DNA from 2 places in the Lapillicoccus sp. genome. Region 1 is predicted to be linked to the other one. Evidence: riboswitches for the same ligand, from Rfam matches in the RefSeq annotation. Region 1 holds a riboswitch; the other holds the start of a gene.
The links. Region 1 has a riboswitch for thiamine pyrophosphate ahead of ACLL9L_RS13400 (ECF transporter S component). Riboswitches for the same ligand answer to the same signal wherever they lie in the genome.

Region 1 (3,883 bases):
CCCTGACCGCCAGCAGCACGCCCATCACGGCCGCCCAGGTCAGTCGGTCCTGGCCGACGGTCGGCTCGTCGGCCAGGACGATCGCCGGCTGGTGTGCCACGGCTGCAGCGATCGCCAGCCGACGTTGCTCACCTCCGGACAGCTGACGGGGGTCGACCTGCTCGAGACCCGCCAGGCCGAGCCGCTCGATCAGCAGGGCAGCCCGCTCGCGGGCCACCGCGTCGGCGAGCCCGACGGCCCGCGGGGTGGTCAGGACCTCGTCCAGCACCGTCCGGGCGATCACCGTGCTCGCGGCCGACTGGGGCACCCAGGCAACGGCCCGGGCCAGCTCGACGGACGGCCACGACGACGGCGACGACGACGGCTCTCCGGACCCCAGCGACGGGTGGACGCCCACCTCGCCCGACGTGGGCGCCACCAGTCCGCCGAGCACACGCAACAGGGAGGACTTCCCTGAGCCGCTCGGGCCGACGAGGGCGACGGCCTCCCCCGCGCGGACGTCGAGATCGACGCCCCGGAAAGCGGTCGTGATCCGGGCGGAGCCGTTCAACGGCCGGGAGGTATGCCGCAGCGTCACGTCGCGCGCGGACACCACCACCGCCCGGCGCGGGACTACCGACGCCGCATCGGGCAACCCGGTGTCGAACAACCCGGTGTCGAACAACCCGGTGAGGTCCAAGGCCTCCGGGTCGGGGAACCCCGGCACCCAGATGCCCTGGGCGAGCAGGAGCTCGCCCTGCTCGGCGATGATTTGACGCGGTGGTCCGTCCGCGACGACCGCCCCCGCGGCGTCGAGGACCACGACTCGGTCGACGAGATCGACCCACGGCTCGAGCCGGTGCTCGACGACGACCAGCGTCAGCCCGCGGGCGCGCACGACGTCGTCGACGACCCGGCGCACCCCCTCGGCGTTGTCGCGGTCGAGCATTGCCGTCGGCTCGTCGAGCAGCAGCACGGTCGGCGCCATCGCGAGCGCCCCCGCGATGGCCAGCCTCTGGTGCTCGCCACCGGAGAGCGACGACGTCGACGCCTCCGGGTCCATCTCCAGCCGCACGGCCCGCAACGCCTCCGCGACGTGCGTGGGCATCTCGCCCCGCGGCATACCGACGTTCTCGAGGCCGAAGGCCACGTCGCGGCGCAGGCTGGACGCGACGACGCCCGCGCCCGGGTCCTGCAGGACGAGGCCGACCCGTCCCGGCGCCGCCTGCGGGCCGGAGCCGTCGATGTCCACCGAACCGGACAGGTCGCCGGCGTCGGCGGTGAGGAGCAGACCGGCCAGAGCTCTCAGGAGGGTGGACTTGCCCGACCCGCTCGGTCCGACGAGGAGGACCCGTTGCCCCGCGTGGATCTGCAGGGAGAGGTCGTCGAGGACCGGGCGGGCACGTCCGTAGGGGCGCCACGTGAGGTGCGAGACCTCGATCGCGGCGCCCCCGCGCCCTCCCGCGTCGGGCCGGTTCAGCCGGCCCTGCTGGCCTCGCGCAGCTCCTGGCCGGGCGGGAAGGCCTGGAGCGCCCCGCCCGCGGCGAGCGCCCGGGTCAGCGCCCACGACAGCAGCCCGGCAAGGACGGCCCCCGACGCCGCGAGCAGCCCGAGGTAGGCGAGCTTGTAGTCCCAGGCCCAGTCGGTCCAGTAGCTGTACCACTCGAACACGGCCTCGAACGCCCCCGACAGGGCGCCGGCCAGCGCCGCGGCGAGCGGGCCGAACGAGCGGTAGGCGAGGATCGCGAACCCCAGCTCGACCCCGAGGCCCTCGATGGCGCCGGACCAGAAGGTCGCGGCGCCCCACTGGGTGCCGACCAGCATCGAGACGACGGCAGCGAGCAGCTCGGCGAAGAACGCCGCCCCCGGCCGCCGGATGATCAGCCCGCCGACGACGCCCGCCATGAGCCATGGCCAGTTGGTCAGCGCGCCCAGGGGCGGAAAGCCCGTGGAGATGGCGGTGTTGGGGCCCGCGTAGGCGATGCCCCACGCCCAGTAGACGACCCCGAAGGCGACGCCGAGGAAGGCGCAGGTGATCAGGTCGATGGTGCGCCAGCGGCGGAGGGGCGCGGTGGCGAGGATGGTCCTGCCTGCACGGGCTGCGTGCTGCAGCCGGTCAGGGGGTCTCGTGCTCATGATGTGCTTCTTTCCCGTGGTGTCCGGCGTTCCGGTGGATACCTCGGGGAGGTGCCCTCCCGGCATACCTCGATGGGGGTATGCCGGGAGCACACCTGAGATCTCCCGACTCCCTTCGCCGGTGCTAGCCGGAGCAGGTTCGAGGGTCTGCGGCGGACCGCACTCTCAGCGCTGTGGGGCGCTCCCCTGTCGTTCGTGAAGTGACTTTACCCCCACCGCCGTGGAAGAGTCGGTGGGTATCACGACCCGAGCGACTGGAGGACCCTCAGATGGGCTCGTTGGCATGGAAGGTGCTCGGCACCGGCGCGGCAATCCTGGCCGGCACCGTGGCGAACAAGCTGGTGAGCAAGGGCTGGCAGGTGGCGTCGGGGCACCCGGCTCCCAACGACCCCAACAACCTCGACGAGGTCGACTGGAAGGAAGCGCTGCTCTTCGCGGCGATCACCGGCTTCGTGGTCCAGGCAGCGCGGGTCGCAGCCGAGCGCAAGGCCGCGCAGTACTACGCGAAGTCGGCCGGGCACCCGCCCAAGAAGTTCCTCAAGAGCTAGCCGGGTCCAGGTGCGGCTGGGGCGTTCCGCAGGCCAGGTCAGGGCCAAGGCCGCAGGAGGTGGCTCAGCTGTGAAAGCGGAGCATCGCCCCATTCGGCCCGTTCCGCTGTCGTGGTCTGGCGCGTGGCGGACCACCAGGTCATGGAGCGGTTCACGGGCAGGGTGAGCATCGCGGCCGCGACCAGGTGGTCGAGCTCTGCAGGGGTGACCACGTCGCTCCAGACCTCGGCGTAGGCCGCAAAGACCGTCCGCCATGGGTGGTGCGTCCGGCGGGTGAGCCATGCCCACAGTGCCCCGAGGACCTCGGGTGCGGCGGCCCACTGGGCGTCCCCGAAGTCGAAGAGGCGAAGGCAGCCGTCCACGACGAGCACGTTGCCGGGGTGCAGGTCCCCGTGGTTGACCGTCGCGGGCAACGGGGACTGCGCCAGTGCAGCAGCGGCGTCGACGACCGACGGCCGGACGGCCCGGAACTGCGTGAGCTGGCCTGCCGTGACGTGCGAGGGGTGCCGCGGGTCGAGAGCGGCATACCGGGCGAGGAGGGCGTCGAAACGCTCGGGCACGGTCCCTGGCGAGCAGTCGTGCACGCCGGTCGACAGCACCTGCTCCCGCGCGCCGGCGGCGCGGCGCTGCACGTCGCCGGCCTCCTGCACGATCGCGCACCATTCGGCGAGCGTCGGCTCGTGACGCGCGGCCAGGGTGTCGCCGCGGTCCCAGGTCAGCATCCAGCCGCGCGAGTCCTCGACGGCGATGGGGGTCTCGACGCGGCCGGGGGCCAGCTCGGCAAGCAGCTGCTGCAGGGCAGGCTCAAACGACAGGTCCGGGCAGTTGGCCTTGAACCAGACCCGGCCACCGCTGGTGGGCACGACCCAGTGGGTGGACCACGGCCGGATGCGGCGCTGCTCCGGCGGGCCGACCGGACTCAGCGCGGCTTCCTGCAGCCTCGCAAAGATCCATCGATCGGCCTCGGCACGCCAACCGGGCTCGCTCACCAGAACGGAGAACGCCACGCTGCCACCCGGCTAGTCCGAGGCGCGGTAGGCGCGGAAGTTCTGCATCCGCACCACGGCCACCGTGCCCGTGCCCGCGATCAACCGGACCCGCGGTCGAGGGGTCAGCGCGTCGAGCGGCCCGAGGTCGGCGCACGATCCCTCCGCGGAGCAGACCGTCGACGCGCCGGTGAGCTGCACGAACACGGTGGCGCCGGCGATGGTGATGGGCCT
Region 2 (3,883 bases), on a different contig from region 1:
ACGACCGCGCTGTGCAGCCGGTAGTCATAGTCCTCGAGCTCCTTGAGCACGAGGTCGAGGGCGCCCTGATCGAGGTCCCAGATCGAGATGTCCGCGCCGGAGCGCGCCAAGGTGTGGGCGCACGCACGCCCGATGCCGGAGGCGCCTCCCGTGATGACGGCGACCTTGCCGCCCAGACCGTAGATGTTCATGAGTCCTGTCCTCCTCCATCGTCTGCCGCCCGCGCTGCGGCCTGATCCATGGTCATCCGAGACGACCAGTACCAGTAGGGCCGAAGGGCCCGGCTACATTGACGAGGACAGGTCCGCGAGACACCCACCCCCGCCTGGGCGGGGGTGGGACCGGATGATCCCGACAACCCGGGCGAGCGAGGATGCCGAACACCTTCAGGCAGCGTCAACCCCGGTTGGGTCACGTGTGGGTCCGTGGGTGGCGGTCGGTGGTGGTGCTGCTGGTGGTCGTCGCGCTCGCCCTGTCCGCCGTCGTCGCCTTTCGGGTGCGGCTGGCTCCCACCGTCAAGGTGGTTGCCTTCGGAGACTCCGTCCCATCGGGACGCGCGTGCGGATGCCGAGGCTTTGTGGAGACCTTCGCCGCGATGCGGGCCACGCAGGTCGGAGGCGATGCCGCCACGGTGAACCTCGCCGTCGACGGGGACACCAGCGCAGAGCTCCTGTCGCAGGTCCAGGGACCGGCTGCGCGTGAGGCGGTCGAAGGTGCCGACACCGTGGTGCTGATGATCGGCGCGAATGACGTCCTCGACCCCTTCGCCCGTGACCTCGCAGCGCAGTGCTCCGAAAGAGACTGCTACACGAGCGCTGAGCAGAGCGTGACGGTGAACGTGACCGCCACGATCCGGTGGATCCGTGCGATCCACCGAAGCTGGGTCGCCGTCCTCGTGGTCGGGTACTGGAACATCGCGCAGGACGGCAGCATCGGACGCGCCGCTTACGGCGTGGAGGGAATGGCGAAGGCCGACCGGGCCACGACGGCCGCCAACAGTGCGCTGCTCGCGGCCGCGACCGCGGCAGGCGCCCTGTATGTCCCTACCTTCGCCGCATTCCGTGGCGCGGGTGGCGACCAGGACGCCACCGCGTTGCTGGCCGACGACGGGGATCACCCCAACGCCGCCGGGCACGCACGCATCGCTGAGGCACTCTTCATCGCGGCAACGGCCGGCTGACGGCGGGTGAGGCTCGAGGCCCGATGCCGCCCGAGACGGGGGCGCTGCCGCCGACCCATCGTCGCGTTGTTGTACGCTTCCCCTCGCACCACGGGAGCTCGGACTGACCGGGCTGAGAGGGCGACTAAACGGGTCGCCGACCGAATGAACCTGACCGGGTAATGCCGGCGTAGGGAGTGATCATGGTTGTTGGGCCTCGTCTCATGAAGCGGTCCTCCGCGACCGCGGAGGCGCCGTACACGCTGGGGGAGTCACCTCCACGGGTGCTCGGGTTGCTCGATCAGCTGGGCCTGTGGGGAAATCTGGGAGTCAGTCTGCTCGGCTTCACCGGCGCGATTTTTGTGCTGGTCCCCATAGCGGATCCGGGCATGTCGCTCGGTGCGGCGCTGACCGCGCTGGCCCTCGGGACGGTGCTCGGCGCCCTGGGGGTGGGCGCCGCGTCCGTGCCCGGCGCGCGGACGGGAGCACCGTCAATGGTCCTGCTGCGTGGGCTGTTCGGCACCAGGCCCTCCTACTTTCCGACGATCCTTAACATCGTGCAGCTGGTGGGGTGGACGACGTTCGAGCTGGTCACGATCAGCACCGCGCTGCATCAGCTCGCGCCGACGCTTCCCCGCTGGGTGTACGCGCTGGCGGCGGGCGTCCTCACGACGCTGTTGGCGCTTCGCCCGCTGGGTTGGATCAGGGTGCTGCGCAAGTACGTGACGGTCGCCGTCCTGCTCGCCCTGGTCTACCTGGGCGTTCAGCTGCTGGGCCATCCCCTCCCGGCCCTGGGCGAGGGGAGCTGGGACGGCTTCTGGGTGGCCGTCGACACGGTCATCGGCGTCGCCGTCTCCTGGGTGCCGCTGGCCTCGGACTACTCCCGCCACGCGCGCACGACGCGCTCGGCCTTTCTGGGCTCGTTCGTCGGCTACGGAGTGACGCAGATCGCCTGCTACACGATCGGGCTGCTCGCTCTCGTCACGGTCGCCGGTCGCGACCCGGACAAGATCTTCGGCTCGTTCATCGCCATCCCCTTGGGAGCGTTGGTGTTCGGTGTGCTGACGATCCGCGAGCTCGACCAGTCGTTCGCCGACACCTACTCCACCGCGGTCTCGGTCCAGAATCTCCGGCCGCGCTGGGACCGGCGCGCGCTCGCCGTCGCTGTCGGCCTGCTGGCAACGCTCGGCGCGCTCGCGTTCGACATCGGCGACTACGAGAACTTCCTCCTCCTGATCGGCTCGCTGTTCGTCCCACTGCTGGGCGTCCTCGTGGTCGACTACTTCGTGGTATGCCGCGGCCGCTGGGACCTCAGCGAGCAGGCCCGCGCGCGGTGGTCCAATCTGCTGGCCTGGGCGTTGGGCTTCGTCGCCTACCAGCTGGTCAACCCGGGGTCGGTCTCGTGGTGGACTGCCCTGTGGGCGCCAGTCAACCAGGCAATCGGTTTCACTCCGCCGTCGTGGCTGGGCGCGTCACCCTTCTCCTTCATCGTGGCCGCTGTCGCCGCCGGGGTGCTCAGTCTCCTCACCAGGCGCAACGGTCAGCGCGCTGCCGGGGCCGGCCCGCAGACGTCGCTGCCGGAGCGAAGGGACGTCACTCCATGACTGCCACGATGGCTCCGTCCGTGATCGGCGACGCACTCGAGACGCTGCGCTCACAACCGCCCCTGGTGCAGTGCCTGACGAACATCGTTGTCGCCCAGTGGACAGCGAACGTGCTCCTGGCTGCGGGCGCGGCACCGGCCATGGTCGACAACCCCCACGAGGCAGGCGACTTCGCGCGAGTCGCGGGTGGGGTGCTGATCAATCTCGGCACCCCCTACGACGACACCGCGTCGGCGATGCGGGGTGCCGTCGCCGCCGCCAGCGACGCCGGGACGCCGTGGGTGCTCGACCCTGTCGCCGCAGGCGCCCTGGCGTGGCGCACCGAGCTGGCGCACGAGCTGCTCGGGCTCGGCCGTCCGGCGATCATCCGCGGCAACGCCTCCGAGGTGCTGGCGCTGGCCGGCGGCGCGGGTGGCAAGGGGGTCGACGCGATCGACTCCCCGGAGGCCGCGTCCGAGGTGGCGCGGAGCCTGGCCCGTGAGCGTGGCACCGTCGTCGCCGTCAGCGGTCCCATCGACCACATCACCGACGGGGACCGACTGGTGCGCGTCGGCAACGGCCACCCATGGCTGACCCGGGTGACCGGGGTGGGGTGTGCGCTGGGAGCGTTGATGGCCGGGTTCGCCGCCAGCGTCGAGGACCCCCTGGCAGCAGCAGTAGCAGGCACAGCCATGTTGACGGTCGCCGCAGACATCGCCGCCGCCGGCACTCGGGGGCCCGGGAGCTTCGCGGTGGCGTTGCTGGATGAGCTGTCGCTGTTGACCCCCACGACGCTTGCCGACCGGGTCACCCTCAGCTGATGTCCACCTCGAACCACAGGTGCGATGGGGCCGTCCGGCCTCCCCTGGACCTCTCGCTCTACCTGGTCACCGACACCGCGATGTGCGACCGCGCCGGTGTCCCGGCCACGGTTGCCGCCGCGGTGGCCGCAGGTGTCACCCTCGTCCAGCTGCGCGACCCCGCCGCCTCGGACGGCGAGTTCGTCGCCCTCGGCCGGGCCGTCGGCGCGGCACTGGCGGGCACGGGGGTCCCGCTGATCGTCAACGACAGGGTGCACCTGGTCGCGGCCATCGGAGCGCAGGGGGCCCATGTCGGCCAGCAGGACCTCGACGTCGGGCAG

Region 2: it holds a riboswitch for thiamine pyrophosphate, as region 1 does, so the genes downstream of both, ACLL9L_RS18975 (purine-cytosine permease family protein) here and ACLL9L_RS13400 (ECF transporter S component) in region 1, are expected to answer to the same signal.

The regions. Positions count from the first base shown of each region.
Region 1 is NZ_JBKJPP010000151.1:15,841-19,723, reverse strand. Features, by position in the region: gene ACLL9L_RS13405 (ATP-binding cassette domain-containing protein) at 1-1,546, opposite strand, end outside; gene ACLL9L_RS13400 (ECF transporter S component) at 1,456-2,115, opposite strand; TPP riboswitch at 2,209-2,313, opposite strand; gene ACLL9L_RS13395 (DUF4235 domain-containing protein) at 2,385-2,663, shown strand; gene ACLL9L_RS13390 (phosphotransferase family protein) at 2,702-3,670, opposite strand; gene ACLL9L_RS13385 (HutD family protein) at 3,683-3,883, opposite strand, start outside.
Region 2 is NZ_JBKJPP010000219.1:13,835-17,717, forward strand. Features, by position in the region: gene ACLL9L_RS18965 (SDR family NAD(P)-dependent oxidoreductase) at 1-191, opposite strand, end outside; gene ACLL9L_RS18970 (SGNH/GDSL hydrolase family protein) at 374-1,180, shown strand; TPP riboswitch at 1,261-1,372, shown strand; gene ACLL9L_RS18975 (purine-cytosine permease family protein) at 1,363-2,763, shown strand; gene thiM (hydroxyethylthiazole kinase) at 2,760-3,563, shown strand; gene thiE (thiamine phosphate synthase) at 3,563-3,883, shown strand, end outside.